DNA from 3 places in the Pseudoclavibacter sp. RFBA6 genome. Region 1 is predicted to be linked to each of the others. Evidence: predicted binding sites of a transcription regulator. Region 1 holds the regulator's gene; each other region holds the start of a gene.

What was found. The regulator HspR, encoded in region 1, represses chaperone genes until heat shock. The targets are predictions, from matches to a motif close to AAGTTGAGTCNNNNNGACTCAACTT.
Region 2: the regulator HspR is predicted to act here: its motif matches at 5,585-5,609, upstream of C5C17_RS18120 (ATP-dependent Clp protease ATP-binding subunit).
Region 3: the regulator HspR is predicted to act here: its motif matches at 3,467-3,491, upstream of C5C17_RS16655 (Hsp20/alpha crystallin family protein).

Annotation. Positions count from the first base shown of each region.
Region 1 covers NZ_PSUA01000015.1:91,097-101,147, forward strand. Annotated here, with positions in the region: gene C5C17_RS18390 (hypothetical protein) at 181-576, opposite strand; gene C5C17_RS15135 (SDR family oxidoreductase) at 801-1,736, shown strand; gene C5C17_RS15140 (helix-turn-helix transcriptional regulator) at 1,746-2,591, shown strand; gene C5C17_RS15145 (SDR family NAD(P)-dependent oxidoreductase) at 2,940-3,710, shown strand; gene C5C17_RS15150 (hypothetical protein) at 4,088-4,618, opposite strand; gene C5C17_RS15155 (heat shock protein transcriptional repressor HspR) at 4,643-5,155, opposite strand; gene C5C17_RS15160 (DnaJ C-terminal domain-containing protein) at 5,164-6,174, opposite strand; gene C5C17_RS15165 (nucleotide exchange factor GrpE) at 6,289-6,999, opposite strand; gene dnaK (molecular chaperone DnaK) at 7,002-8,867, opposite strand; gene C5C17_RS15175 (MerR family transcriptional regulator) at 9,081-9,851, opposite strand; gene C5C17_RS15180 (DUF418 domain-containing protein) at 9,937-10,051, opposite strand, start outside.
Region 2 covers NZ_PSUA01000017.1:166,996-177,046, forward strand. Annotated here, with positions in the region: gene C5C17_RS18100 (acyl-CoA dehydrogenase family protein) at 1-55, shown strand, start outside; gene C5C17_RS18105 (alcohol dehydrogenase catalytic domain-containing protein) at 111-1,220, shown strand; gene C5C17_RS18110 (hypothetical protein) at 1,365-2,498, opposite strand; gene C5C17_RS18115 (hypothetical protein) at 2,600-3,127, opposite strand; gene C5C17_RS18120 (ATP-dependent Clp protease ATP-binding subunit) at 3,372-5,543, opposite strand; gene C5C17_RS18125 (methylated-DNA--[protein]-cysteine S-methyltransferase) at 5,731-6,282, shown strand; gene C5C17_RS18130 (substrate-binding domain-containing protein) at 6,286-7,374, opposite strand; gene C5C17_RS18135 (fibronectin type III domain-containing protein) at 7,613-10,051, shown strand, end outside.
Region 3 covers NZ_PSUA01000015.1:404,461-414,511, forward strand. Annotated here, with positions in the region: gene C5C17_RS16640 (branched-chain amino acid ABC transporter permease) at 1-1,063, opposite strand, end outside; gene C5C17_RS16645 (rhodanese-related sulfurtransferase) at 1,438-2,370, opposite strand; gene C5C17_RS16650 (DNA-3-methyladenine glycosylase) at 2,450-3,382, shown strand; gene C5C17_RS16655 (Hsp20/alpha crystallin family protein) at 3,543-3,956, shown strand; gene C5C17_RS16660 (xylulokinase) at 4,017-5,456, opposite strand; gene xylA (xylose isomerase) at 5,594-6,790, opposite strand; gene C5C17_RS16670 (ROK family transcriptional regulator) at 6,916-8,076, shown strand; gene C5C17_RS16675 (ABC transporter substrate-binding protein) at 8,241-9,524, shown strand; gene C5C17_RS16680 (carbohydrate ABC transporter permease) at 9,586-10,051, shown strand, end outside.

The DNA.
Region 1 (10,051 bases):
GAGCGTACTCAATTCTGAGTCGCCTCAGTAACTCTGTCAAGGTCTCCCCAGTGGCAAGGCACGGCAGCCTCGGGTGCACTACTCCCCCGGGATGCGACGAGGTCTCGTTCGTGTGCCGCTGAGCGCACCGAACCATGAGCACCTCACCGCGGCACCCCGCTCGCCCCCATGAGCCCCGAGTCAGCTCTGGTCCCACTCGCTGGCGACGATGACCGTCCCCGGTGGCAACGCCCGCAGCTCCGTGATCCGTGCCGCGGCATCGACCGGTGCACTCTCGAGCGTGAGATCGCGGAGACCGTAGCGCTCCGCGCGTCCATACAGGTCGATCACGCTCTCGACGTGCAGCTCGTACCGCGTCGGGTAGCCATCACCGCGGGAGCTGATGACCCCCTCCCGCTCGACCATCCCTCGCCAAGGATGCGGCTCACCGCAAGCGCAGGCACCGCCGACGAATCGGGACTCGCACGACGAGATGTCCTCATCGCCGATCGTGTGCAGGCGACTGTCCCAGCCTGGCAAGCGGTGGTCCTCACTGGCTCCGTCCGTCCACCGGAGATGCGTGTGGAATCCGATCATGGTGTCCCCCTCTATCGTTGCCGCCAGTCTCTCGCCGACCACCGACAATCGCGCACTCGATGATCGACGCCTGCCAGCGGAGCTAGCCAGGGACCGCCGATCCCTGGATGAGCGAGCCCTGAATCGACGAGGATCGAGGCAACAGACTGGGCCAAGCAGCCAGACTGCGCATTCGCTTCATCACCGTCAGCGGGCCCAGCGCCCACAGGACTCAGGAGAATCCCGTGCCGAAGAACCTCGACATCCAAGTTCCATCCCTCAACGGCAAACTCGCCCTCGTCACCGGCGCGAGCGACGGCATCGGCTTCCATATCGCCGCCCGCCTCGCCCGCGCTGGCGCCGAAGTCGTCATGCCCGTCCGCAACCGAGAGAAGGGCGAGAAGGCCGCCGCGCGCATCAGGACCTCGAACCCGAGCGCGAAGCTCGAGCTGCGCGACCTCGACCTGTCGTCGCTCACCTCGGTCGCGGCCCTCACGGACGAGCTCGTCACCGAGGGACACCCCATCAACATCCTCATCAACAACGCCGGCGTCATGACGCCGCCAGAGCGTCGCGAGACCAGAGACGGCCTCGAGCTGCAGTTCGGCACCAACCACCTCGGCCACTTCGCGCTCACCACCGGCCTCCTCCCCCTGCTCAAGGAGGGCAAGGCGCGCGTCACCACGCAGATCAGCGTCGCCGCCAACCAAGGCGCCGTGAACTGGGACGACCTCAATTGGGAGCGCGGCTACAGCAGCATGGGCTCGTACAGCTCGTCGAAGATCGCCACCGGCCTCCTCGGGATGCACTTGCACCGCCTCAACGAGGCGAACGGCTGGGGCATCCAGAGCAACCTCTCTCATCCCGGCATCTCCCCCACGAACCTCCTCGCGGCGCAGCCCGGCATAGGCCGCGCCAGCGACACCACCGAGGTGAAGGTCATCCGCGTGCTCTCCCGCATCGGCATCGCCGGCACCCCGCAGAGCGCCGCCCTCCCCGCGGTCCTCGCGGCCACGAGCCCGGACGCGAAGGGCGGGCGCCTGTACGGGCCGAAGGGGCCCGGTCACGTCGGCGGCCGCCCGGCCGAGCAGAAGCTCTACTCGCGAGTCACCAGCGAAGCGGATGCGCGCCGCCTGTGGGAGCTGTCCGAGCAGCTCGTCGCCGAGCACGTGGCCAGCTAGCGTCACCTCATGGACAGAGCCCAGCTTGCCGATTTCCTCCGCAACCGCCGCGAGGTGCTGCAACCCGAGGACGTCGGACTGCCCAAGGGTCCGCGCCGCCGCACGGCGGGCCTGCGGCGCGAGGAGGTGGCCTCGCTCAGCGACATGTCCGTCGACTACTACAGCCGACTCGAGCAGAGTCGCGGGCCGCAGCCATCCGAGCAGATGCTCGCCGCCATCGCCCGCGGACTGCGCCTCACCGTGGCAGAACGGGACCACCTCTTCCACCTCGCAGGCCAGCAGCCGCCGAAGCGCGCGATCAGCGGCGAGCACGTCGCGCCGGGACTCATGCGCATCCTCGACCGGCTCGCCGACACCCCAGCGCAGGTCATGACCGCCATGGGCGAGACGCTCGTGCAGACACCGGCGGCACGGGCGCTGTTCGGCGATGAGACCCGCTTCAGCGGCAACGCCCGCAGCGTCGTCTACCGCTGGTTCACCGACCCGAGCGCGCGCGACGTCTACCCAGACAGCGACCACCAGAAGCTGGGGCGGGCGTTCGCGGCGGATGCGCGCGGCTTCGCAGCCCAGCAGGGTCCGAACTCGCGTGCGCAGCGGGTCGTGGATGCGCTCCTCGCCGAGAGCCCGGAGTTCGCCGAGATCTGGGCCGACCACGAGATCAACGCGACGCACGAGCTCGAGAAGCGGGTGCAGCATCCCGAGACGGGTGTCATCACGGTGCAATGCCAGTTCCTCGTCGACCCTGCGCAGGGCCAGACGCTGCTGGTACTGACAGCCACGCCCGGCACCGAGAGCCACAACCGACTGCAGCTGCTCTCCGTGCTCGGCACGCAGCGCCTGACCGCCGACGCCTGAAGCCGCGACCACCCCCGCGACCGCGGCACGACAGCGAGCGCGACCGCATTCACCCCCCCGACCGGGCCCTGAAGTTGTGGCGTTGTGCTGCTTCATCACTTCCCAACGACAAGTCGCCACAACTCTGCGCCGCGAGGCCGCGGCCACCGGGGCCGGGGCCGGGGCCTCGCGCGCATCCGTGGCGGACGAGCATCCTGGCCCGCCAGGCACATCCGCTGTGTCAGTACACAGTGGATGCGCATGGGCCGCCCCTAGCCTGGGGGCGCCGCCCGAGGCACGGCCCAGGCGGTTGACGACTGCCGCGGGCGATCGGCGTCACGCGGGTACCGACGACAAGGGAGTTGCAACATGACAGATTTCACCGGACGCTCAGTGCTCATCACCGGCGGCGCGGGCGGCATCGGCGCCGCGACCGCCGAGGAGTTCCTCAAGCTCGGTGCCCGCGTGGCGCTCGTCGACCTGTTCGCCGAGCCGCTCGAGGCCACGCGCGAGCGCCTCGCGGCACACGGCGACGTCATCACGATCACGGCCGACGTCACCAATGAGGCAGACGTCGAGCGCTACGTCGCCGAGACCGTCGAGGCGTTCGGCACGATCGACGTGTTCTTCAACAACGCCGGCATCGAGGGCGCCGTCGGCCCGCTCACGGAGGCGAGCGTCGACAACTACGAGAAGGTGTTCGCCGTCAACGTCCGCGGAGTCTTCCTCGGCATGAAGCACGTCCTCAAGGTCATGACCGAGCGCGGCAGCGGCAGCATCATCAACACCTCGTCGGAGGCCGGCCTCGACGGGTCGCCGGGCGTCTCCGCCTACGTCGCGTCGAAGCACGCCGTCGTCGGCTTCACGAAGTCGGCCGCGCTCGAGGTCGCACCGACCGGGGTGCGGGTCAACAGCATCCATCCCTCTGGCGTGAACACGCAGATGGTCCGCCGCCTCGAGGAGGGCTTCGGCGGCGGGGACGTCGAGGCCGCGAAGGCCGGATTCCAGGCCGCGATCCCGATGGGCCGGTATGCGGAGCCGCTCGACATCGCGCGCGTCGTCGTGTTCCTCGGCTCGGATGAGGCGTCGTTCGTGACCGGCGCGCAGTGGCGCGTCGACGGCGGCAACGGCGCCCGCTGACCGGAGCACCCTCCGCACAGCGCGGGAGCGCAGGCCAGTCGGATCACCCGCACCAGTCGTGGCACCGCGCCTGATCTGCACGCAGAGGCACGCAGACAAAGTTGTGGCCCGATGCTGCTCCCGAGAACGGGAACAGCACCGGGCCACAACTCTGCGGTGCTCGCGGCTCACCTGGGCGCCTCACGCACGGGTACCGCCCTCCCGCGGCACCCGCGGCACCCGCGGCCCCCCACCCGCCACCACGCAGGCAAAGTTGTGGCCCGTTGTCGCTCCCGCAAGCGGGAACGACAACGGGCCACAACTCTTCGCGCTGCAGGGCCTCACCAGCCGACGCCTGGCCCCTGGTCGCTGACCTCCGGCCGCACTCGCGCCGCCCTTCAGGCGAGGCTCGTCAGCACGAACAGCGTCGCGCGCAGCGGCGAGAGGGCGATGGCGACCGCGAGGTCGCGAGGCGTGCACCCGGCCTCGAGCCGATGTGACGTGAACGACGCCCCGCTCGTCACGACCGGCGCCCCATTGCGGGAGAGCTGAACGCTCGAGAGGCCGACGCCGCGCATCGTCCACTCGGTGCCGTCGACGCGAGCCCGCACCGTGCGCGAGCGGCGAGTGAGCTGAAGGTCGAATCCCCGAGCATGCGGCTGCGTCACCTCGCCGGCGACACCGCCGACGACGAGCTGCATCGGAAACCGGAACGTACCCTCGGGTGCGACCCACGCCGCCCCGCGGTGGTGCTTCTCGTCGGCGATGAGCTCGGCGGCCGGGAGGCCGTCGCCGGAGGCCGTCGCGCGCCAGGGATCAGCCGAATACACGAGCGCAGCCGCGCCGAATGGGGTCTCCGACCGCCACACCTCCTCCAGCGACCTGTGGGTGATCGGGAACCGCTGGGACCTGAATGCACGGATGCTCACGTCACGACCCGTTCCGCGGCCTGGCTAGTCGCTCGCCGGCTTCTTCGCGGAGGGGCGGCGTCTGCGCACGGGGCGCGGGCGCTCGTCGGCGTCGACCTCCGCCTCGTGCACGCGTGCCGGCCGCCAGACGACGACCTCGGTACGGCGTGCCGTGCGGCGTCCGTGCGCGAGCGGCACGACGTCGCCTCGCTCGCCAGCCGCGAAGATGCGGCCACCGAGGCGAGTGAGCCGCTCGTCGGCCAGCTCCGCCTCAAGCGCCCGCACGCGCCGCCGCAACCCGAGCACCTCACGCTGCAGCTCGAGCACGCGCGCGATGCCTTCGAGGCTCACGCCCTCGTTGGAGAGCACTGCGATCTCGCGCAGCTGCGCCACGTCGCGGAGCGAGTAGCGCCGCACGCGGCCCGCCGTGCGCTGCGGAGTGACGAGCCCCATCCGGTCGTACTGCCGCAGGGTCTGCGGGTGCATGTTCGCGAGCTCGGCGGCCATGGCGATCGCGAAGATCGGGGCGTCCTCGTCGAGGTCGGAGGGGAATGCCATGAGCGTCCCTACCGGCCCTGGCGGGCGAGGCGGAGGAGATCTTCGCGCGGGCTCTCATCGCCGGACGCCGCGACGAAGTCAGCGAGCGCCTTCTCCTGCGCGCTCGAGAGATGGTTCGGAACGGCGACCTCCAGGTGCACGAGCAGGTCGCCCTTGCCTTTTTTCGTCTCGATGCCGCGGCCCTTGACGCGCAGCGTCTTGCCGTTCGGGGTGCCGGGCGCGACCTTCACGCGCACGGTGCCGCCGTCGACGGTGGGCACCTCGATCGTGGCGCCGAGCACGGCCTCCGCGAAGGAGACGGGCACGGTGACCTCGAGGTTCAGGCCGGAACGCGTGAACACCGGGTCGGGACGCACGGTGACGGTGAGGATCAGGTCGCCCGCCTCGCCGCCGTTCGGGCTCTGACCGCCCTTGCCGCGGAGGCGGATCTTCTGCCCGTCCTCGACGCCCGCCGGAACGCGCACCTTCACGACCCGTCCGTCCTGCCCCTGCAGCTCCACGGTGTCGCCCTTGATGGCGGTCATGAAGCCGAGGGTCGTGGATGCGCTCTGGTCGCGACCCTTCTGCGGCCCGGTCTGGAACCCGGCGGGGCGACCGGCACCGCCGCCGAAGCTGCCGGCGCCGAATCCGCCGCCACCTCCACCGAACATGGAGCCGAGGAGGTCCTCGAAGTCGGCGTTCGACGCACCGCGGCGGGCACCGCCGCCGTTGAACATCCCGCCGAACACGTCCTCGAAGCCCGCGCCTCCGGGGCCGCCTGGCCCCTGCTGGAATCGGGCGCCTGAGCCCATCGCGCGCATCTGGTCGTACTCTGCGCGGTGCTCTGGGTCGGAGATCACTGAGTAGGCCTCGGAGATCTCCTTGAACTTCGCCTCTGCAGCGGTGTCTCCCGGGTGCGAGTCAGGGTGGTACTGACGCGCGAGCTTCCGGTACTGCTTCTTGAGGTCTTTTTCGTCTACGTCCTTCGATACGCCGAGCACCGCGTAGAAGTCCTTGTCAAACCAATCCTGACTGGCCATATGGTCCTTCTGTTCCTAGGAATGAGCATGTCTTCTGGATGAACACGAGAGGGGGCCCGCTTCTGCGGTGCCCCCTCCCGTGTTCGATCGGTGCGGGTGCGCCGATCGCGGTGCTTACGAAGCGGGTACGAACACCGCTGCCTTCGCGACGCGGACCACGCGGTCTCCGACCGTGTAGCCGCGCTCGACAACATCGGCGATGGTGTCGGTCGTGACGCTCGGGTTCGGCAGCTGCGCGATCGCCTCGTAGCGCTGCGGGTCGAAGGCCTCGCCGGCCTCGCCGTACGCGGTGAGGCCGAGGCGCTCGACCGCTGTGCGGAGCTTGTTGGCGATGACGGCCATAGGCGTGTCCTCGACGAGGTCGCCGTGCTTCTGGGCGCGGTCGAAGTCGTCGAGCACGGGGAGGAGGGAGCGGAGCACCTCAGCCTTGGTGGCGTCGTATGCTTCGGTCTTCTCCCGGTCGGTGCGGCGGCGGTAGTTGGCGTACTCCGCCTGGACGCGCTGCAGATCCTGGAGGCGCTCCTGGGCGAGATCGCTCTCACCAGGGGTGCCCTCGGTTGGTGCGTCCTCCGCGCCTTCGCCACTGAGGAGCTTCTCGAGATCCTCAACGCTCAGGCCTTCAGCCGCGGCTTCAGCAGCCTCGCCGGTCGCCGGGTCGGCGTCGTCCGTGGTGGACTCCGCCGACTCGGCGCCAGCAGCCTTGCCGAGGTCGCGAACTTCGCCAGTCTCCGGGTCGATCCGACGCTTGTCGTTGATGATCGGCTCGTTTGCTTCTCCCGAGTTCTCGGGACCGCGTGCTTCTGACTCGTTTCGCTCTTCAGCCATGACTACTTGTTGTCCTTGTCGTCCTCGTCATCCACGACCTCGGCGTCGACGATGTCATCGTCGGCAGCCTGGTCTCCGGCGGGTGCGTCAGCCGTGGGGGCCTCCGCTGCCTGCTCAGCCTGTGCTGCGGCGTAGATAGCTTCGCCGAGCTTCGTCTGGCTGGTGTTGAGCTTGTCGAGCGCCGACTTCACTGCTGCGTCGTCGTCGCCTGCGAGGGCCGTCTTGAGGGCGTCGACGTCGCCCTGGACCTCGTTCTTGACGTCGGCGGGGAGCTTGTCGTCGTTCTCGGTGAGCACCTTCTCGACCTGGTAGACCGTGGTCTCGGCGATGTTGCGCTGCTCGGCGCCCTCGCGGCGCTTCTTGTCCTCTTCCGCGTGCTCTTCGGCCTCGCGGACCATGCGCTCGATGTCTTCCTTGCCGAGGCTGGAGCCACCGGTGATCGTCATCGACTGCTCCTTGCCCGTGCCCTTGTCCTTCGCGGAGACGTGCACGATGCCGTTGGCGTCGATGTCGAACGTGACCTCGATCTGCGGCATGCCACGGGGGGCCGGTGCGATGCCGGTGAGCTCGAACGTGCCGAGGTTCTTGTTGTCGCGGGTGAACTCGCGCTCGCCCTGGAAGACCTGGATCTGAACCGACGGCTGGTTGTCGTCGGCCGTCGTGAAGGTCTCGCTGCGCTTGGTCGGGATGGCCGTGTTGCGCTCGATGAGCTTGGTCATGATGCCGCCCTTGGTCTCGATGCCGAGGGAGAGGGGCGTGACGTCGATGAGGAGGACGTCCTTGCGCTCGCCCTTCAGCACGCCGGCCTGGAGAGCGGCGCCGACGGCGACGACCTCATCCGGGTTGACACCCTTGTTCGCTTCCTTGCCGCTGAGCTTCTTGACGAGCTCGGCGACTGCCGGCATGCGGGTGGAGCCACCGACGAGCACGACGTGGTCGATCTGGTCGACCTTGATGCCGGCTTCGCGGATGACATCCTCGAAGGGCTTGCGGGTGCGCTCGAGGAGGTCCTTCGTGAGGTCCTCGAACTTGGCGCGAGTGATGCTCGTGTCGAGGTTCGCGGGGCCGTTCTCCGTGAGGGAGAGGTAGGGCAGCTGGATGCTGGCGCTCGTGGAGCTGGAGAGCTCCTTCTTCGCCTGCTCGGCCGCTTCCTTCAGACGCTGGAGGGCGATCTTGTCGTTCGCGACGTCGACGCCGGTCTGCGACTTGAACTCCGTGATGAGGTACTTGACGAGGCGGTCGTCCCAGTCGTCGCCACCGAGGCGGTTGTCACCGGCGGTGGAGCGGACCTGGATGGTCGAGAAGTCGTCGTCCTTGCCCACTTCGAGGAGGGAGACGTCGAACGTTCCTCCACCGAGGTCGAAGACGAGAATGAGCTCGTCTTCCTTGCCCTTGTCGAGGCCATATGCGAGCGCGGCCGCCGTGGGCTCGTTGATGATGCGGAGCACGTTGAGGCCCGCGATCTCGCCGGCTTCCTTCGTGGCCTGACGCTCAGCGTCGTTGAAGTACGCGGGGACGGTGATGACGGCGTCGGTCACCTTGTCGCCCAGGTACTGCTCGGCGTCGCGCTTGAGCTTGCCGAGGATGCGCGCCGAGATCTCCTGCGCGGTGTACTTCTTGTCGTCGATGCCCTGGGTCCAGGTGGTGCCCATGTGGCGCTTGACGGAGCCGATGGTGCGGTCGACGTTGGTGACTGCCTGGCGCTTGGCGGTCTCGCCGACGAGCACGTCGCCGTCCTTGGTGAAGGCGACGATGGACGGGGTGGTGCGGAAGCCCTCGGCGTTTGCGATGACCTTCGGCTCGCCACCCTCGAGGACTGCGACGCAGGAGTTCGTGGTTCCGAGGTCGATTCCAACAGCACGTGACATGTGTGGTTCTCCTTTTGTAGAGCTGCTTGTGTGAGTCTGAGTCGGCCCGGCCTGCTGTCTCGATCAAACGCTTCGTCGAGGTGCGAGCAGACCTGAGCCGTATGCGCTCAAGTTTACTCGACACCGACCTTGCGTCAAGCCAGCAGGTTGAGAGTTGAGTGGGAGCGACTCAAGTCTTCAGGTGTGCGCGACAACCGGACCAGTGCGCGAGTCCTACGGCGGTGCTGCACCATCGGGGCCGGGGTTGACCGAGATCGAATGGCCGATCTCCGCCCTCACCCGGAGCATGGATCTCGCGAGCACGTCGAGCTGAGCCTCGTTGTAGAGCGCACGCATCGACTCGACCATGGCGCTCTCCGCGAGCGGCTGTGCCTGCCGGATGCGCGGCTCGGTGAGCAGCCACGGGTAGCGGTCGAGGTTCTCGCGAAGCGCCGGCAGCATCTGGCTCACGAGCGCGACCCGTTCCTCCTCGTCGGCATCGGCGGGTAGCGCCTCGAACGCCGCGTCGAGGTCCTGGTACCGCTGCTGGCCGTCCTCGAACATCTCCTTCACGTCGGCCATCGCCGCGTCGTCATAGACCTGCGCGAAGATCGAGGCGAGCGAGCGATCTGTGGGCGTCATGCCCTCGGCGATGCCCTCGAACCCCGTGGGTGTGTCAAGCGGTGCCCCGTGGGCGAGCAGCGAGCCGACCTCGTCTCGAACCCGCCCGAGGCGCCGGATGCTCGCCTCGAGCTCTGCGTGCAGCTCACGCAGCAGCTCGCGCTGGTCGCCTCCGGCCACCGCATCCGGGATCTTCGAGAGCGACACCCCGAGGTCGCTCAGCCGTCGCACCTGCAGCACCCGGACCAGGTGCTCGACCCCGTACCGCTTGTAGCCGTTCGCCTGCCGCTCCGGCTCCGCCAGCAACCCGATCGAATGGTAGTGACGGACCGTGTTCACCGTGGTTCCCGCCAACTGCGCGAGCTGGCTCGTGCTCCAGACCATGCGTTTCCTCCCTGCGCCGAGTATCACAGCGGCTACCGACAATCTCCGTCGAGGGCCGGTTCGGGCGGACCCCGCCATCCGCGCTTCATGCGCGCTTGCGGAGCGTGCGATAGCTGAGCTTCCGCAGCGCGACCTCGGCCGGGCCTCGCACGTTGCGACGATCCAACAGGTAAGCGACAGCGACCGTGATCATCCACGCG
Region 2 (10,051 bases), on a different contig from region 1:
CCTGGTCCGCAGCTTCGTCTCCACGAAGGTGCTGGGGCTGCCGAAGTCGTACTGAACCGAGCCCGGAACGGGCCCAAGCATCCACCGCATGTCCCGACGAAGGAGTCAGCATGAACATCCAAGGAGCGGTCCTCGAGGAGATCGGCCTGCCACGGCCCTACTCGGAGTCGAAGCCGTTGAAGATCGTCGACATCGAACTCGACGATCCGGGACCAGACGAGGTCCTGATCCGCATCAGAGCGGCTGGGCTCTGCCACTCCGACCTGTCCGTCGTCGACGGGAACCGGGTCAGGCCGACGCCCATGCTGCTCGGCCACGAGGCCTCCGGCATCGTGGAGAAGGTGGGCGCGAACGTCACCGACCTCGAGATCGGGGAGCAGGTGACGACCGTCTTTCTCCCCCGCTGCGGCGAGTGCGACAACTGCAGGACCGACGGAAAGCTGCCGTGCACTCCCGGCAGCGTCGCCAATAACGCCGGATACCTCGTCGGCGAGCACTTCCGGCTCCACCGCGACGGGGAGGACGTCTTCCACCACGTCGGCGTCTCCGGGTTCGCGACGCACGCCGTGCTCAACCGCCAGTCGGTCGTCCCCATCGGACACGACGTGCCGCCGGAGATCGCCGCCGTGCTCGGCTGCGCAGTCCTCACCGGCGGCGGCGCGGTCATCAACGCCGGGAAGCCGCAGGACGGCGACGCCGTCATGATCGTGGGACTCGGAGGAGTCGGGATGGCTGCCCTCCTCACCGCTGTCTCGCTGGAGAAGGGCAAGGTCATCGGCGTCGACGCGAACCCCGAGAAGCTGACCCGCGCCCTCGAGCTCGGCGCGAGCGAGGTCTACACACCGGCCGAACTGGCCGAGAACGGTGTGAAGGCGCCCATCGTCATCGAGGCGGCCGGACACCCCCGCGCCTTCGAGACGGCAGTCGCAGCCACCGGCGTCGGCGGCACGACGGTCACCGTCGGCCTGCCCTCGCCTGACGCCCGCTCATCCATCGCGCCGCTCGGGCTCACCGGAGAGGCGCGGACCATCGTCGGGTCCTACCTCGGGTCAGCCGTGCCCGCGCGCGACATCCCCGTCTACGCGCAGCTCTGGCGCGACGGGAAGCTGCCGGTCGAGGAGCTCATCTCCGGACGCATCCGTCTGTCGGAGATCAACGACTCGCTCGACAAGCTCGCCGACGGGCAGGCCGTGCGACAAGTCATCATCTTCGACGAGTGACCCGACCCCCTGCCGGTCCCGCGAAACGCAGAGGGGCCTGTCGTCGTCGCACCTCACGGTCGACGACCACAGGTCCGCTCTCGGCGTGCGGGATGCCTCTCGCCTCGCGCAGCGCAGTGCGCTCCAGCGCCGACCGGTTCCGCGTCATCCCGCCCCGTGCATCGAGTACGTGGCCATCATGACGGCGACGGGCACGTGATCACCCACGAGCATCAATGGCTCCGCCCCGTCGAACTGCAGCACCAGCGACCGCTCACGCAGCGACGGGTAGCTCGCGACGACGCCCGAGTACCAGAACGACAACCACCGCCCACCCGCAAAGCACACGAGGCGCTGGTTCGAGACGAGGACACGAGCGGTCTGCCACTCGCGCCACTGCTCCGCGGCTTCCATCTGAGCTCGAGATCGCGCCGAGGCGTTGCCCATGGCGGTCACCGCGAGACCAGCCACGACGAAAGCCGGGTGGCCGAAGAAGAAGCCTGAACTCGTCGAGTACGCGACGTCGCGGCCGTAGTACCGCGCATAGGTCGCCGGCGCGTCCTGGAAGAACACCTCGCCGTCCGCGGCTCCGAAATCCCAGACATCGATGGTCTGCGGAAGGCGTTCATCGAGCAGCTCATCTCGGAAGCGGAGCGCGGCCGCAAGCCGGTCATGCGAGTACCGCTGATTCTCGAGCTGCGAACGCTCCTTGCGCGTGTAGTTGCCTTTGCGGTGCCTGCTCTCTCGTCGATTCGCAGCCGCCCCGCGAGGCGACGCCCGCCCGAGTCCGAAGAGCAGAAGTACTGCGAAGAGAACGCTAGCCCAGAACAGCAGCGCCAGGCCGAGACCCCTGAGTGTCCGGGCGACGTCATCTTCCGCGTACGGACCCCCGTCATACCCGGTGAAGGCCAGGGCGACGACAGCCGCGGTGAGCGCATGCGTTCCGGCCAGCGCAAGCAGCGGCAGCGCCCAACGTCCTCGCCTCCGCAACTTCTCGGCGTTGCTGGATTTGGTGGCGCCTGACTCAGTACGAATCCGGGATGCCCACCGACTCTCCATGGCGTGCAGGAGGTCGACGCGGACGACGTACGTCGACAGGATCACCAGCGCGAGCAGCGCGGCGGGGAGGAGCAGGAAGTACGCGAGCGTGGCGAAGCTGAACGCGACCTCGTCTGCCCCAGGACCGAGGTGGAGCCCCTCGAGCAGCTCAGGCGCGGTGGCCAGCCCGAAGATGACCAGGGCGACGAGCATCCCGAGCCAGATGAAGCGACCGACCTGAGAGCCTCGTTTCGACGTCATCCTGCCAACGTACGACCGCCCGCCGACGTTCGGCCAGGTCAGTCCTCCCCGCTCCGTCGCAGAAGCGGAAACGGCACCCGAATGCGGGTACGACGCCGACCTCAGGCGGTGACGCCGACCTCGCCGGTCACCGGCGCCGCCTCCGCGGCGCGCTTGTTGGCGCGGGCGCCGAGCGTCGCACGGAACCACAGCGCACCCGCGACGGCGAGGCACACCATGAACGCGCCGAACGCGCTGACGACCGGCACGAGCGCCTCGCTCGGTCCCGCGACGAACGGCATGAACGCGACGACGAAGAAGGCGACCACGGCGATGGCTGGCGAGAAGAGCAGGGGCAGCGTCCAGGTCTTGAAGAGCGGCGTCTCGCGGAGCGCGATCCACCCGAACGTCGTCCCGACGGCGTAGACGGCGTAGACGATGAGGCCGACGATGAAGACCAGCAGCACGAACGGCACGAGCGTGCCGAGGAAGAACTGGTAGGCGTCGCGACCGAACAGCACCATGACGTCGTCGCTCGCGACCGGCGCGGACGTGAGCCTCCGGAACGAGAGGGCGATGACGCCGACGATGCCGAGCACGGCGACGACGGGCGCGGCGATGAGTGGCAGTATCCAGCGCAGGTGCTCCATGCCGCTCAAGATAAGCGCGGATGCGGACAGGCGATGTGCACGACGCGCCCGAGTTACCCACCAGAGATGTACGGCACCACGCAGCCGCTCCCCGCGCATTCGCTGCCCCTCGCCCCTGCCCCCGCCCGCATCCACCACGCGAAAAGTGAGCCAGGCGCAGGCTCCAGCGGGCTGGAGGATGCATCTGGCTCACTCTTCGGCCACGGCCAACCGGGGCTCGGGCTGCAAGCAGCGGGGTTGCCTCCTACTCCACGGCTGCCGTGTGCGGCGTCGTCGACTGCACGTTGAGCGAGTCGCCATCGCTCGCCACGACCACCGAGACGGTGTCGCCGTCGCGCACGGTGCCCGCGAGGAGCGCCCTCGCGAGACGGTCGTCGATCTCGCGCTGCATGAGGCGCCGCAGCGGCCGGGCCCCGTAGATGGGGTCGTAGCCGCGCTCGGCGAGCCACGCCCGCGCATCGTCGTCGACCTTGATCGTGAGCCTCCGCTCACCGAGCCTGCGCTGCAGGCGGTCGATGTAGAGCGCCACGATCTGCGCGAGCTCGTCCTGCGAGAGCGCGCTGAACACGACGATGTCGTCGAGGCGGTTCACGAACTCCGGCTTGAACGACTGCCGGACAGCCGCCATGACCCGGTCCTCTCGCTCCTCCTGAGAGAGCAGCGGGTCGATGAGGAACTGCGAGCCCAGGTTGGAGGTGAGGATGAGGATGACATTGCGGAAGTCGACCGTGCGGCCCTGACCGTCGGTGAGCCGCCCGTCGTCGAGCACCTGCAGGAGGATGTCGAAGACTTCCGGATGCGCCTTCTCGACCTCGTCGAACAGCACAACCGAGTACGGCCTGCGCCGCACGGCCTCGGTCAGCTGTCCGCCCTGCTCGTAGCCGACGTACCCCGGAGGGGCGCCGACGAGCCTGGCGACGGAGTGCTTTTCCCCGTACTCGGACATGTCGATGCGGATCATGGCCTTCTCGTCGTCGAACAACAGCTCGGCGAGTGCCCTCGCGAGCTCCGTCTTGCCGACTCCGGTGGGGCCGAGGAACAGGAACGAGCCGGTGGGGCGGTCGGGGTCCGCGATGCCCGCGCGGGTGCGGCGGATCGCATCCGCCACCGTCGCGGCGGCCTTCTCCTGCCCGACGAGTCGCTTGCCGAGCTCGGCCTCCAGGTGCAGGAGCTTCTCCATCTCGCCCTGCAGCAGCCGCCCGACGGGGATGCCCGTCCACGCGGCCACGACCCCGGCGATGTCCTCGGCCGTGACGTGGTCGTTGACGAGCTTGGGTCCGCCGTCCTCGGTGGCTTCGGCCTCATGCAGCTGCTTCTGAATGCCAGGCAGCTCACCGTAGAGGAGGCGCGACGCGAGCTCGAGGTTGCCCTCGCGCTGCGCCCGGTCGGCGCGCATGCGGATGTTGTCGAGCTGCTCGCGCAGCTCGCCGATGCGGTTGAGGGAGGCACGCTCGACGTTCCAGCGCTCCTTCAGCTCGCCGAGGCGCGCGTTCTTCGCATCGAGGTCGGCGCGAAGCGCGGCGAGGCGCTGCTTGGACGCGTCGTCGTGCTCCTTCTTGAGCGCCAGCTCTTCGAGCCGCAGCCGGTCGACCTGCCGCTGGAGCGTGTCGACCTCGACGGGCGAGGAGTCGATCTCCATGCGGAGGCGGGACGCGGCCTCGTCGATCAGATCGATCGCCTTGTCCGGGAGCTTGCGGCCGGTGATGTAGCGGTTCGAGAGGGCAGCTGCGGCGACGAGCGCCTGGTCGGCGATCGACACCTTGTGGTGCGCCTCGTACCGCTCCTTCAGGCCGCGGAGGATGGCGATCGAGTCCTCGACGCTGGGCTCGCCCACGAACACCTGCTGGAAGCGTCGCTCGAGCGCCGCATCCGACTCGATGAACTGGCGGTACTCGTCGAGCGTCGTCGCGCCGATGAGGCGCAGCTCGCCGCGAGCGAGCATGGGCTTGAGCATGTTGGCGGCCGAGATGCTCGACTCGCCGCCGCCGGCGCCCATGAGGGTGTGCAGCTCGTCGATGAAGGTGATGATGCGACCGTCGGACTCGGTGATCTCCTTGAGCACGGCCTTGAGGCGCTCTTCGAAGTCGCCTCGGTACTTGGCGCCGGCGATGAGCGCCGACATGTCGAGGCTCACGAGCTCCTTGTCTTTGAGCGACTCGGCGACGTCGCCGGCGACGATGCGCTGCGCGAGGCCTTCGACGACCGACGTCTTCCCGACGCCGGGCTCGCCGATCAGCACGGGGTTGTTCTTCGTGCGGCGGGTCAGCACCTGGCTGACGCGGCGGATCTCGGAGTCACGACCGATGACCGGGTCGAGCTTGCCCGAGCGGGCGATGTCGGTGAGGTTGATTCCGTACTGTTCGAGTGCGCTCTTGGCCTCTTCGTCTGGTGCCTGAGCGCCTTGCATGTTTGCCATGGGGCTCCTTCGAGAACGTTGCTTGCGACTCAGATCGTTAAAAGTTGAGTCGAGTTGGCTCAAGTTTAGGGCCTGACGCGCGACAGTGCCACTGGAATGCGCTTCGCTCAGTCAACTCCCAGCGGGAGTTGAGCGCGCGTTCTGTGCCCGTGACCTGGACTTCTCTGGACGTGGCAGAGTTTCCTGCATGGCCGATGCCCGTGAAGAATCCGCACTCCCCGTTCACTCGCTCCGGGTCGGCAGCGTGGAGCTCCTGGGCGAGACATTCTCGGTCGTGAAGGCGGGCGGAGCCGAGGTCGTGCGCGCGGCTGGTTTCGGCAGCCCGAGCTCGCTCGCCTACTCGGCCTTCGGGCGACAGGCCGAGCTGCTCGCGGTGCGGGAACTGGGCGACGACGACACCGCACTGGCCGCCGTCCACGCCTATGACGACGGCGACGCCTCCCTGCTCGACGAGGTCGACGTGCACCAGGACGGGACCGAGCTGCGACGCGCCATGTGGCGGGCGGCGAGGCTCGTCGAGCCGGGCACCCTCGCCAGCTACGGCGACGTGGCCGCGATCGCCGGGCATCCACGTGCCGCCCGCGCGGCCGCGAGCGCCTGCGGGGCCTGCCTCGTGGGACTCTTCGTGCCCGTCCACCGCATCGTGCGCGCGAGCGGGAAGCTCGCGGGTCATGCGGATGACATCGCCGTGCGTCAGGCGCTCATCGACCACGAGCGGGCGATGGGGATGGGCCGCTGACGGTCAGGAGGGGGCGGCGGTCGACCTGCGCGCGTGCAGCACGGGCAGGACGCGTGTGCGCTGGACCGGGCGGCTCGGCCCCTCATCGAGACGAGACACCATCGTCTCGACGGCCAGGCGCCCGATGTGCTGCTTCGGGGGACGCAGTGCCGTGATGGGCGGCTCGGCATTCTGCGCCACCTCATCGTCGTAGGCGATGATCGCGAGGTCTTCCGGAATCGACCAGCCATGGTCGCGGGCGTATTGCTGCAGGAGCACCGCCTGAGGATCCGAGTGGATGAGCAGGGCGCTCACCGAGGCCCGGCGACAGTCGTCGAGCACTCGGGCGATGAGCTCCTCCCTCGCCTGTCCGTCCATGGCGTCGAGGTTCGCGTCGACGTCGACGTCCGTCTCGAGGCCGAGCTCCGTGACGGCAGCGCTCCACCCTTGCCGGAGCTGCGCTGAGGTGGGAGAGCCGGCCGACGTCAGGATGCCGACACGACGGTGTCCGAGCGCCGCAAGGTGCTCCGCAGCGAGGGAACCGCCGAAGACGTGGTCCGTGGTGACCCACTCGAGACTCGTGAGCGAGCCGACAGCGGCGGCATGGCGTTCCGCCAGCACGACGGGCACCGGAAGGGACTCCAGCCAGTGCAGGAGCGCCCAGCCGTCGGGGCCGCTGGTCTCCGGCGCCGCGATGATCCCGTGCAGGCCTCCGGATTCGACGAGAGACGAGATCTGGCGACGCTGATCGTCGACGGAGTAGCTGGCACCGCGCAGCACGAGCTGCACGCCGAGGTCGGTGGCCGCTGCTCGCGCACCGACGATGACCTGGGGCCAGTAGTAGCTGAGCGACGGGGTCACCATGCCGACCCGGAAGCGGATGGGGGTCGCCTGTGCGGCAACGGTCGGCACCGACGTGTCGAGGCGACTCCGCAGGGTCGCACCGCCGTGGACCCTGGTCAGGAGGCCACGATCGGAGAGGTTCGTGATGTCGCGCCGGATCGTGAGCTCGGACACCTCGAGCTGCCGCGCGAGCGCGGCCACGCGAACCGAGCCCGCACGGCGGAGCTCGCTGAGGATGCGTTCGCGTCGCGTGAGACCGAAGGGCGGCATGTCGTCCACAGCCCTGAGCGTACAGAGGTGTTCGCTTCAGGTCGAGCATGAACGATCCTGTTCGTTTTGCTGGCGGTTTCCCCGGGCCCCCTCCAAGATCAGCTCGGAAGCACACAGTCGTGCCCGCCGCGCACTCGTCCGACGAGGCAGCGGACAGCGCACAGAACGGAGAGCGCACATGCCTCAGGACCAGCGGCTCGGTCGAGTCTCGAGCACCCCGAGAGCTCGCAGGAGGCGGATGAGCCTCACCCTCATCGCGGCGACGGCGGCGGCGATGATCGCCCCGGTCCTCGTCTCACCGACACCTGCCCAGGCCGCAGGATCAGACCCGGTCTCGGTCACCATCGACGGCGCGGACGTCACGGCGGCCGCCGAGAACGTGAACGGGCTCACCTTCAAGGGCTTCGGCGTCCTCACCGCCAACTCGACGAGCGCGCTGCTCCTCGACTACAAGGCGCAGCATCCGGAGAAGTACTGGGAGCTCATCGAGACCCTCTTCGGGGGCGACCGCCCCATCATGAACACCATCAAGATCGAGATGGGCAACGACCGCAACACCTCCACGGGACCGAACCCGTCGACGATGCGCACGCGTGACGAGTACCCCAACGTGAAGCGCGAGCCCGGCTTCCAGCTCGCCGCCGACGCGCAGCTCGTCGCACACGGCGACGTGCACGTCAGCATCCTGCGCTGGAACCGGCCGGCCTGGGCCACCGACCACGCCGCCCAGTACATCTGGTTCAAGAACACCGTGCTCGCCGCCTACCGCGAATACGGGATCATGGTCGACTCGATCAACCCGGACGCCAACGAGACGCGTACCCCCGAGATCCAGCTGTACAAGGACTTCTCCGGCTGGCTCCGCGGCGACGAGAAGGGCTACGAGGGCACGAGCTCGGCAGACCCGAACAGCGGCTTCGCCTCGGATGAGGAGCGGGACCTCTACCGATCCATCGAGACGGTCGCCGCCGACACGGTCGGCACCCCGCCAGTGTCCTTCGGCAACGAGATGATGTCCCCCACCGATTCGTCGCTGCGCGACGCGGTGGACGTCGTCGGCTTCCACTACTCGAGCGCCGACGACAGCGCCGGCAACCTCAAGAAGGTGGCCGAGCAGCTCGACAAGGAGGTGTGGAACTCGGAGGGCCAGTCCACGTTCTCCAACTCGGCCGACCGCCCGAACAACACCAACAGCGACGAGCGGGGCGGAACGGGCACCGGATTCGGCGGGCCGAACAGCGCTCTCGAGATGGGCAACTGGGTGACGACCGGGTTCGACGAGTCGCGACGCACCCTCAACATCTTCCAGCCCGCGATCGGCTCGTTCTACGACGGGTTCCAGTACTCATCCAAGGAGCTCGTGAGCGCTCGCGACCCGTGGTCCGGCTGGCTGTACTACGACGGCGGTCTCGCCATGATCGAGCAGTTCACCAAGTTCGCGAAGCTCGGCTGGGAGAACGACGACAACACCGCCGGCATCTGGCGCGCCATCCCGCAGGCCTCCGACAGCCAGCTCGGGAAGGGCAACCCCCCGGACGGCGCACGTCTCGGAGGGGCGTCCTTTACGACCCTCGCGGCTCCAGATGCCAGCGACTTCTCGACCGTCATCATCAACGACAGCAGCTTCACGAAGAGCTACCGCATCACGGCGAAGGACATGGCCCTGGGCGCAGACCGCACGGCCGAGCTCTGGGAGACTCGCGCCGCGGATGCCGGGCAGGCGTACAACGCCAACTACCTCGCACCCGTCGGGGAGATCGAGCCGAACGGGGACGGGCTCTACACCGTCGAGGTCAAGCCCTGGTCCTCGATGACCCTCACGACGCTCGACCAGGCGACAGCAGCCGCCGACGGCACGCTCACCGCCAAGGACGGCTACGCGAGCGCGCTGCCCACGTCCCCCGAATACACGGACCCGGCCGGCGGCCGTGACGTTCTGGACACCGACTCGACCGGCGCCCAGAACGGTGTCGCCGACGACGCGTTCCTCTACGCCGACGACTTCGACTACGCCAGCACCGGCAACATCAGCGGCTACGACCCGGCCACCGGATCGCTTGTCGACTCCGGGGAGTCATTCCTGGACAGCCGCGGCGCCAAGGAGAAGCCGAGCGGGACGCCAGCCCTGCAGCCAGAAGATCAGGGCGTGACCCCCCGGTACACGAACGACACCAACGGTGCATTCGAGTCTGTCGCCACGGCCGATGCCACCCACGGCCGCGTGCTCAGGCAACAGGTTGGCCCAGGCATGGCCGGCGGCGCCTGGAACAGCGGCGACCCCAAGACGACGATCGGTGACGCCCGGTGGGCGAACTACACCGTGTCGGCCGACGTGCTCTTCGAGGCCGCGGGGGCGCAGTACGCCACCATCGGCGCCCGAGAGCAGGGCGGCACGGCGAACGGGCAGAACGTCTCGGCAGCCGAGCTGAAGGTCGAGCCCACCGGAGCGTGGACCTTCACGCGCTACGGCACGACGCTCTCCACGGGCACCGTGGCAGGCAACGCAGACGTCGCGTTCACTGCGGGCGCGGGCGTCTGGAACACCATCGCCGTGACCGTCGCCGCCGACACGTACACGGCGTCGATCAACGGCGTGCAGATCGCCACGTACACGGATGCCGCACCGCAGGCCACGGGGCGCATCCAGCTCGGATCCAGCTTCAACTTCGTGCAGTTC
Region 3 (10,051 bases), 310 kb from region 1:
CCTGGAAGCCCATGTCCCACGACGACTGGCGGTACAGGGCGAGCATGACGCCGGCGAGGGCGGCGAGGCCACCTGCCGTGGTCCAGACGATGCGGATGATGCGGTCGACGTTGATACCGGATGCGCTCGCGAGCGACGGGTTGTCGGAGACCGCGCGGGTGGCCTTGCCCACTCGGGTGCGGGTCAGGAAGAGCCCGACGAGCACGAGGGTGACGATCGAGATGCCCATGCTCAGCAGCGAGCCGGTCGTGATGCGCACGGGGCCGAACTCGATGGCACCGCTGAGTCCCACGGAGCTCATCGGGAGGATCGCACCCCCGAAGAACAGCTGGTAGATGTAGCGCAGCGCGAGACCGAGGCCGATGCTCACGATCATGGCGGGCACGAGGCGCACACCGCGCTTGCGCAGCGGCTTCCAGAGCGCCGCATCCTGGACCCACCCGAAGGCGGCGCCGAGGATGACGACGATGATGAGAGCGACGAAGATGTTGAGGCCCATCACGACGGCGAAGAGCCAGGCCATGAGGCCACCGAACGTGACCAGCTCGCCGTGCGAGAAGTTGTTCAGCCCGGTCGTGCCGAAGATCAGCGTGATGCCGATCGCGCCGAGCGCGATGAGCAGGCCGAAGTTGAGCCCCGCGACGAGGCGCTCGATGAGCTGTGAGCCGAAGTTGCTGCTCTGCCTCGTGTCCTCACCGAGCGCGAAGAGGCGTCCGACGTTGGTCGTCGACCACTCGTCTTCCGTGACCTCGGCTGTCGCCCCGTCTTCGTTGCGGAGGTCCACACCGTCGGGCAGGGTCTCCGTGTCGAGCGTCACCGTGTAGTTGCCGGGGCCGGGGACGGGGACGCGCCAGCGTCCGTCCTCACCCGACTCCACCGTCTCGGTGTAGCCGTCGCCTTCGACGGTGAGTGAGACGCCCTCGACGGGTTCGCTCTCGAAGTTCAGGATGCCGCTGATCGAGTACGCCGACTCTTCCGGGGGCTCGGACTCCGCGTTCGCGGGGCCGGCCATCGTGAAGACGCCGAGGAACGCGAAGAGCGACATCGCGAGGGCTGCGAGCATTCGGTGTGTTTGGGTGAGCCGGGAGCGCCTGGCGGTCGCTGAGCGCGATCCGGCTGGCGGGAGCGGACTGAGGAGAAGGGGCACGGAGTACCTCCAGTGCGAGTCGGGCTGGGCACGACGACTGAACGAGATTCTGGAACTGCTATTGCTGCAAGCGAGGATTCGCCACTCTGCGAATCTACGGATGGTTTGTATCGGCAATGTTTCTTTGCCGCTACACACGATAGCCGTGTGGGAGTGCGGCCGTGCGTCGTATGCGGCCCGAATGCGCAATTTTGTTCTACGTCGCCACAAATGTGGCGGCTCAGCGGTTCAGAGACTGCGGATGGTGCCAAGATCCTCGGTTTGGGAAGAACGTGGTCGCCTTCGGCGTGTCACCGACCGGATGGTGCCCCGCTGCCGGTGGTCGCGTGCGCGAGAGCATGCCGAGCGCAGAAGATCGGCAGCTCGCCGCAGCGCTCGCAGGCGACGAAGCGCTCACGGCAGGAGGCGTCGCTGCAGTTCTGCGTGCGGTGCGTGGGCGCCGCGCACTCCCGGCAGCGCCCGAGCTTCTCGGTGTTCGGCCCGAACTCGAGGTGCTCGCGGGCGTCGAAGACGGCGAGCGATCCCTTCCAGAGGCCTTCGTCGCCGAACTGCTCGGCGTAGCGGACGATGCCGCCGTCGAGCTGGTACACCTCGCTGAAGCCGCGCTTCACCATGAGCGCGGAGAGGACCTCGCAGCGCACGCCGCCCGTGCAGTAGGTGACGACGGGCTTCGACTTGAGCTCGTCGTACTTGCCGGACTCGAGCTCGGCGATGAAGTCGCGGGTCGTGCCCGTCTCTGGCACGACGGCGCCCTCGAAGCGACCGATCTGGGCTTCGATGGCGTTGCGTCCGTCGAAGAAGACGATGTCGTCGCGCGACTCGACCAGTGCGTGGAGCTCGTCCGGGGCAAGGTGGGTGCCGCCGCCGACCACGCCGTGCTCGTCGACCTCCAGTTCCCCGGGGGCCCCGAAGCTCACGATCTCGTCCCGCACCTTGACGCTGAGGCGCGGGAAGTCGAGGCTCTGTTCGTTCTCATCGAGGCCGGTGCCCTCCGACCACTTGTAGTCGGCGTCCTTGAACGCCGCGTACTCGCGGGTGGTGCGCACGTACCGCTTGAGCGCGTTGAGCTCACCGCCGAGGGTGCCGTTGATGCCGTCCTTCGAGATCAGGATGCGCCCGCGCAGCCCCAGCGACGCCGCGAGGTCTCGCTGCCAGAGGCGGATCGCTTCCGGATCGGCGAGGGGCGCGAAGGCGTAGTAGAGCACGATCTTGGGGACAGCCATGCGGTCGATTTTAGGTGAGCGGCGGTGTTCCGAGCGCCGAGGGTGCGCGGATGTCGGTGGGTCTGCGTACCCTTGCCGCATGCCAGATCGGGTCATGACGCTCTATCGGCCGGCGCTGCCGGTCGATGTGGTGCAGACCCTGTCGCCGCTCATGCGGGGCAGGCGTGACCCGACCTGCTGGATGCACCCGGTGTCGCGGGATGTGTGGCGCACGTCGCACGCGCTCGCGGGTGGGGCGACGACCGTCTTCCGGCAGGCGCGGGACGGAGTCCGCATCGTGTCGTGGGGCGAAGCCGCCGAGATCGCGGTCGACGAAGCCCCGGTCCTTCTTGGCCGCGATGACGACTGGAGTGAGCTGCGCCTCGATGCGCTCCCCGAGCTGGCGGATGTGCGGCGTCGCAACGAGGGGCTCCGGCTCCCGAAGTCGGGGGCGGTCTTCGAGGCGCTCAGTGCCGCCATCATCGAGCAGAAGATCACGGGCCTCGAAGCGCATCGAGCGTGGGACATCCTGCACCGCGACTACGCCGACCCTGCCCCAGGCGCAGCCGGCCTCGTGCCGCGCCACCTGCGGCTTCCGCTCACCCCGGAGCAGTGGCGGCGCATCCCGAGCTGGGACTGGCATCGGGCGGGCGTCGACCACTCCCGGACGGGTACGGTCATCCGCTCGGCGACGGTCGCATCGGCGCTGGAGCGCACGGCGAGCCTGCCAACCGGGTCGGAAGAGCCCCTGCGCCGCCTCCGCTCGATCGTGGGCGTCGGCGTGTGGACGGCAAACGAGACCGTGCAACGCTCGCATGGCGACCCGGATGCGCCGAGCTTCAGCGACTACCACATCCCCAACATGGTGGGGTGGGCGCTCGCGGGTTGCGACGTCGACGACGACGGCATGCGGGAGCTGCTCGAGCCGTGGCGGGGGCACCGCGAGCGGGTCGTGCGCCTCATCAAGCTGGCTGGCAACCCGCGTCCGAAGCACGGCGCACGCATGACCGTGCAGGACCACCGCTTCCACTGAGGGGGTCGTTCGCCCACGGCTGACGCGGTTTTCAGCAAATTTTCTGGCACTCGACTTGGGTGAGTGCTAATTTTCTGACCAAGGAAGTTGACACCAGTCGACTCAAGTTCACCGCAGTCGCTCACGATCGTGAGTGTGCGTACAAGGAAGGGAAAACGACATGGCACGCGTCTTCGATCCGTTCCAGGAGATGGAACGACTTTTCCAGGGAGCACCGAACAGCCCGCGTTCGATGCCCATCGACCTCTACCGCGAGGCCGACCACTACATCCTCACCGCCGACCTGCCGGGCATCGACCCCAGCTCGATCGACGTCGACCTCGACGGACAGCAGCTCACGATCCGCGCCGAGCGCAGCACCGTGAACGCGGAGGGCGCCAAGTGGCTCGTGCGTGAGCGCAACGGGGGCAGCTACCTCCGCCAGTTCACGCTCGGCCAGGGCCTCGACACCGAGCGCATCGCTGCGAGCTACGAGCATGGCGTGCTCACGGTGACGGTTCCCGTCAGCGAGCGTGCGAAGCCGCGCAAGATCGAGATCGAGACCGGTACGAAGGTCGAGACCATCCAGGCGTAGCCGACAGGCGACGCAACAGAAGGGGGCAGTGCGAGATCGCACTGCCCCCTTCGTGATGTCTCAGACGGAACGCAGGCCCTTGCCTGACTCCTCGGCTTCCCGCGCGAGCTCCGCGGCCGCCGCGAACCGGGCTCGAAGTGCCGCATCAGGGGCCGGCTCGAGGCGCGCGATGGTCTCCACGGGCCAGTCGGGGCGGCTGCCGGTCGCGACCCAGGCGGCCTGGCGGGCCGCGCCGTCGGCGACGTACTCGCCGGGCGCGGGGATCTCGACGGGTACCTCGAAGAGGGTCGGGGCGACGGCGCGCACACCCTCGCTCAGGGCGGCGCCGCCGATGAGCATGACGCGCTTCGCGTCGACGCCGAGCGCACGGTGCGCGTCGAGCGCCTGAGCGAGGCTGCCGAGCATGCCCTCGACTGCGGCGCGGGCCAGGTTCTCGCGTGTGAAGGATCCACGCGTCATGCCGAGCAGGGATGCCGTCGCGTCCGGCAGGTCAGGAGTGCGTTCGCCGTCGAGGTACGGCACGAACGCGAGCCCGCCGGAGCCCACGGGGGCGGACGCGGCCAGCCGACCGAACTCCGCGTGGTCCACGCCGAGCACTGTCGCGGTCGTGTCGATGACGCGCGCCGCGTTGAGCGTGGCGGACAGGGGGAGGAACTCGCCCGTCGCGTCGGCGAAGCCCGCAAGACCGCCGTTCGGGTCGACAACCGGCCGCTCGGCGACCGAGAACACGGTGCCGGAGGTGCCGATCGAGACGACGACGTCACCGGCGCGAGCATTGAGGCCGAGCGCGGCACCCGCGTTGTCGCCGGCTCCCGCGGCGACGAGCGCGCCAGTCGGAGTCTTGCCGGCGACCTCGGACGGCCCGAGCACGCGCGGCAGGATCACGTCATGCCCGAGTGCGGCGACGAGCAGCTCGCGGTCGTACTCGCCCGTGAACGGCGACCAGTAGCCGGTTCCGGAAGCGTCGGAGCGGTCGGTTGTGAGCTTCGTCAGGTCGGGGCCGAGGGGGCTCTCGTCGGCGGGGCCGTAGCCGAGGAGCCGCCACGTGAGCCAGTCGTGGGGGAGTGCGACGGCGGCGACGCGTGCCGCGTTCTCGGGTTCCGCATCCCGGAGCCAGCGCAGCTTCGTGATGGTGAAGGAGGCGACGGGGACGAGGCCTGTGCGCTCGACGAGCGCCTCCTGCCCGAACTCCGCGATCAGGTCTCTGGCGGCACCGGCGCTGCGTGTGTCGTTCCAGAGGAGCGCGTCGCGCACGACGTTGCCGTCGGCGTCGAGCGCCACCATGCCGTGCTGCTGGCCGGCGACGGACAGTGCCGCGACGTCATCGAGCCCGCCAGCCGCTGCGGTCGCGTCCTGGACGGCGGCCCACCAGTTCTCCGGGTCCACCTCCGTGCCAGGGGCGTGGGACGCGCGGCCCTGGCGGATGAGCTCGCCCGTCACGGCGTCCCGGATGACGAGCTTGCAGCTCTGCGTACTCGAGTCGAAGCCGGCGACGAGCATGGTGGTCTGCTTTCTGTAGTGCTGGGGTGTGGTGCACGACAGAGCTGGGGCGAATGCATGCGCGTCGTTGGACGTGCGTGCATCCGCCACAGCTCTGTCAGGGGGGACGGGGGAGTCCGTCGGGCGAGCGGCGGGGACTAGCCGCGGGCGCCCATGAGGTGCTCGAGCGCGAGCTGCTGCAGGCGCACGAAGCCGAAGCCCTTGCCGTTGAAGTACGCGTTCGCGTCGAAGTCCTCGTACGCGGAGCGGTCGGCGAGGAAGTCGTCGTACGTCTCGCCCTCGCCGAGCGTGTTCGTGGAGAGCTCGTCGACGCGGGAAGCGGCGAGCGCCTCCTGCACCTCGGGGTCGGCGCGGAATGCCGCGGCGCGCTCCTTGAGGAGCAGGTACGTGCGCATGTTCGCCGCTGCCGACTCCCATACGCCCGTCTCGTCTTCGGTGCGCGAGGGCTTGTAGTCGAAGTGGCGCGGACCCGTGTAGGTCTGGCCGCCGCCCGGGCCACCGTTCTCGAGCAGGTCGACGAGCGCGAACGCGTTCTGCAGGTCGCCGTGACCGAAGACGAGGTCCTGGTCGTACTTGATGCCGCGCTGGCCGTTGAGGTCGATGTGGAACAGCTTGCCCTGGTAGAGGGCCTGTGCGATGCCGGCGGCGAAGTTGAGGCCGGCCATCTGCTCGTGACCGACTTCGGGGTTCACGCCGACGAGTTCCGGACGCTCGAGCGTCTCGATGAAGGCGAGGGCGTGGCCGACCGTGGGGAGGAGGATGTCGCCGCGGGGCTCGTTCGGCTTCGGTTCGATCGCGAAGCGGATGTTGTAGCCCTTGTCGGTGACGTAGTCGCCGAGCAGGTTGACGGCCTCGCGGTAGCGCTCGAGTGCCTGGCGGATGTCTTTCGCGGAGTCGTACTCGGCGCCTTCGCGGCCGCCCCACATGACGAACGTCTCGGCGCCGAGCGAGGCGGCGAGGTCGAGGTTGCGGAGCACCTTGCGCAGCGCGAAGCGGCGCACGTCGCGGTCGTTGGACGTGAAGCCGCCGTCCTTGAAGACGGGGGCGGAGAAGAGGTTCGTGGTGACCATGGGAACGACGAGGCCCGTCGAGTCCAGGGCGCCGCGCAGGCGGGAGATCTGGGAGTCGCGCACCTCGTCGGTCGAGCCGAACGGGAAGAGGTCGTCGTCGTGGAACGTGAGTCCGTAGGCGCCGGCCTCGGCGAGCTTCTCGACGACGTGCACGACGTCGAGGTCGGCGCGCGTCGGGCCGCCGAACGGGTCGGTGCCGTTGTAGCCGACGGTCCACAGACCGAACGAGAACTTGTCTGCGGGGGTGGGGGCTGGCGTGGACATGGTCCTCCTGGTTCGACATTGAACAAAATTGTTGCCGTCGCCAACATATACGTTCGCGGCCGAGATCGCCACTCCCGGTGCGTCTCGAATGCGATCAGTGCTCAGCGCGGGGCTAAGCTCGCGCAATGAACGACGCGCTACCCGCCTCATTCGAGTCGTGGCCCGAACTCGGCGAGACGCAGGGGGTCATCCTGCTCGAGCTCCTCCTCGGGGGGCCAAGGTCGCGTGCCCGCCTGGCTGAGGCCGCCGGGCTCTCGCGCACGAGCCTGACCCGCATCGCGAGGGAGCTGATCGAGGCCGGCCTGCTCGGCGAGGGTGAGCTCCAGCCGTCAGGGCATCGCGGACGCCCATCCGAGAGCCTCTTCCTCCGCCCGGAGCGTGCCCACTTCGTCGGTGTGAAGCTCACGGGCGAGGCCGCGTACGTCGTCGTCACCGACCTGACGGCGCAGGTCGTCGAGAAGGTGTCTGCCCCGCTCCCGAATCGCTCCGTGGATGCGGTGGTCGAGCTCGTCGCGGGGCTCATCGCCGAGGTGTCCGTCGGCTTCCCGCTCGTTGCGGCGGTCGGCATCGGCGTCGCAGGCGATGTGTCCGACGTGGGCGGCGTCGAGGTGCTGCACCGCTCGAACTTCCTCGGCTGGGACGGGATCGCGCTGTCGCGCCTCGTCGCGGAGGCCACGGGCCTGCCCACCTCGATGTCGAACGACGTGCACGCGCTCGCGGCCTCGCTGCACTGGTTCGGCGGCCTCGGCGCGCATCGATCGCTCATCGTCTACGGCCTCGGGGCCGGCATCGGAAGCGGACTCGTCGTCGCGAACGACGCGGCGCCGGGAGCGCACGGACGGGCTGGTCGCATCGGCCACAGTCGGATGTCCGGCAGTGGCGTGACGTGCGCCAAGGGGCACCAGAACTGCATCCACAGCTTCGTGACCATGCCGGCCATCGAGGCCAACGCCGGCGTGGATCCTGGCCAGTACGAGGTTGCCCTGCAGCGCGCTCGGGCGGGTGACGAGCGGGCGCTCTCGGCCTTCCGCAGCGCGTCGTTCGCGCTCGGTGTCGCCGTCGCTGAATCCGTGAACACCGTCGACCCGGAGATCGTTGCGATCATGGGCGAGGGGCGCCACATGCTCGACCTCGCGCCGGATGATTTCGTCTCGGCCGCGACGGAGTACCTGGAGCAGGTCGACTTCTCGCAGGTCCGGATCGAGCGCCCTGACTTCCACTTCGACAGCTACGCGCAGGGTGCCGCCGTCGTGGCCATCCGGAGGCTGCTCACCTCGCGAACCTAATTTGTTTCACTGCTTGACAAAAACAATGCGGTGACTTCAAACTGGTGCCCGTCGGACCCAAAGGAAGTGTCCGTCACGTCAGTTCGAGGCACTCGGTTCGGAGGGCTGGCGTCGAATCGTCGGCCCCGCCGACGCGTCTGCAGGAAGAACAAAGGAGTTCACTCATGCGAAAGAAATGGGCAGCCGCGGCCGTGATCGCGGTCAGCAGCCTGGCACTGGCTGGCTGCAGTCCAAGCGCTCCTGAAGGCGACGGAGTCCTGACGCTCTGGCACTTCGAGGCGGAGAACAGCGCGATGGGCATCGCCTGGGACGAGGCGATCAAGGTCTTCGAGGAGGAGACGGGTGCGACCGTCGAGTTCGAGGAGAAGAGCTTCGAGCAGATCCGCCAGACCGCAAGCCAGGTCCTCAACTCGGATCAGGCGCCGGACATCCTCGAGTACACGAAGGGCAATGCCACGGCCGGGCTCCTCGCCAGCCAGGGCCTGCTCACCCCCATCACCGAATCCGTCGAGGAATACGGCTGGGCCGACAAGCTCGCGCCCGCACTGCAGACCACTGCGCGCTACAGCGAAGACGGGGTCATGGGATCCGGCGAGTGGTATGGCGTGCCGAACTACGGCGAGTTCGTGACCGTCTACTACAACAAGGCGGCGTTCGCCGAGCAGGGCATCGAGGTGCCCACGACGATGGCCGAGTTCGAAGGCGCACTCAAGACGTTCGCGGATGCGGGCATCACGCCGCTCGCGCAGGCAGGCCTCGAGTACCCCCTCGGTCAGCTCTGGTACCAGTTCCTCCTGCAGGAATCCGACCGCGACTTCGTCGACGACTACCAGCTCTACGAAGGCGAAGTCGACTGGCAGAGCGAGGCGATGAAGAACGCGACCGACAAGGTCGTCGAGTACGTCGATGCCGGCTACATCTCCCCGAACGCCTCCGGGCTCAAAGCCGAGGACGCGGGCGTCTCGTTCATCAACGGCGACGCACCCATCTTCGTGTCCGGCAGCTGGTGGTACGGGCGGTTCGCCGACGAGATCTCGGGCTTCGACTGGGGCATCGTGCCGTTCCCCGAGACGGAGCTGAGCCTCGGCTCTGCCGGCAACATGTGGGTCGTGCCGGCGGCGGCCGGCGACCCCGACCTCGCGACGCAGTTCATCGAGATCACCATGCGCCCCGAGATCCAGGCGCTCATCGGCAACAACGGCGGCCTCCCCGTCGCCGCGAACGTCGACGACATCACCGACCCGAAGAGCCAGGAGCTCATCTCGGCCTTCAACGACATCAACGAGAAGGACGGGCTGGCGTTCTACCCGGACTGGCCGACTCCCACCTTCTACGACGAGCTCGTCGCGCAGCTCCAGGAGCTCGTGAACAAGACGAAGACCTCGGATGAGGTCCTCGACAGCCTCGGCCAGTCGTACGACTCGTACGCGGTCGACTTCCGCGAGTAATCAGATGCGGGGCCGGACGCTGTTCTACGGCCGGCCCCGCCCACTCTGAAAGAGACCAACCATGGCTCAGCTGCCGCTTGCGAAAAAACCAGGGCGTCGCCCGCTCCCCGCCGATGTCAGCTCCTTCCCGGAGCGAGGCGCCCCCCGCTGGGGGTGGTGGCTCTACCTCGTCCCCGGGGCGCTCCTGCTCATCGTCGTCATCGTCGTCCCCCTCTTCTGGAACGTCTACCTCAGCTTCACGGAGTACCGGGGCATCCGCCCGCCCGAGTTCGTCGGGCTCGAGAACTGGGTGAAGCTCTTCGGGGACTCCGCCTTCTGGGCGTCGTTCCGGAACACCATCGCGATGATCATCGCCATGGTCGTGATCCCCACCGCGCTCGGTCTGCTGATCGCCGTCGTGCTCTTCGACGTCATCGGCAAGAAGTTCGGCGGTCGCATCGCCAGCTTCCTGCGAGCCACCTACTACCTCCCGCAGATCCTGCCCATGGCGATCGCGGGCATCGTGATCGGGTGGATCCTGCGCCCGG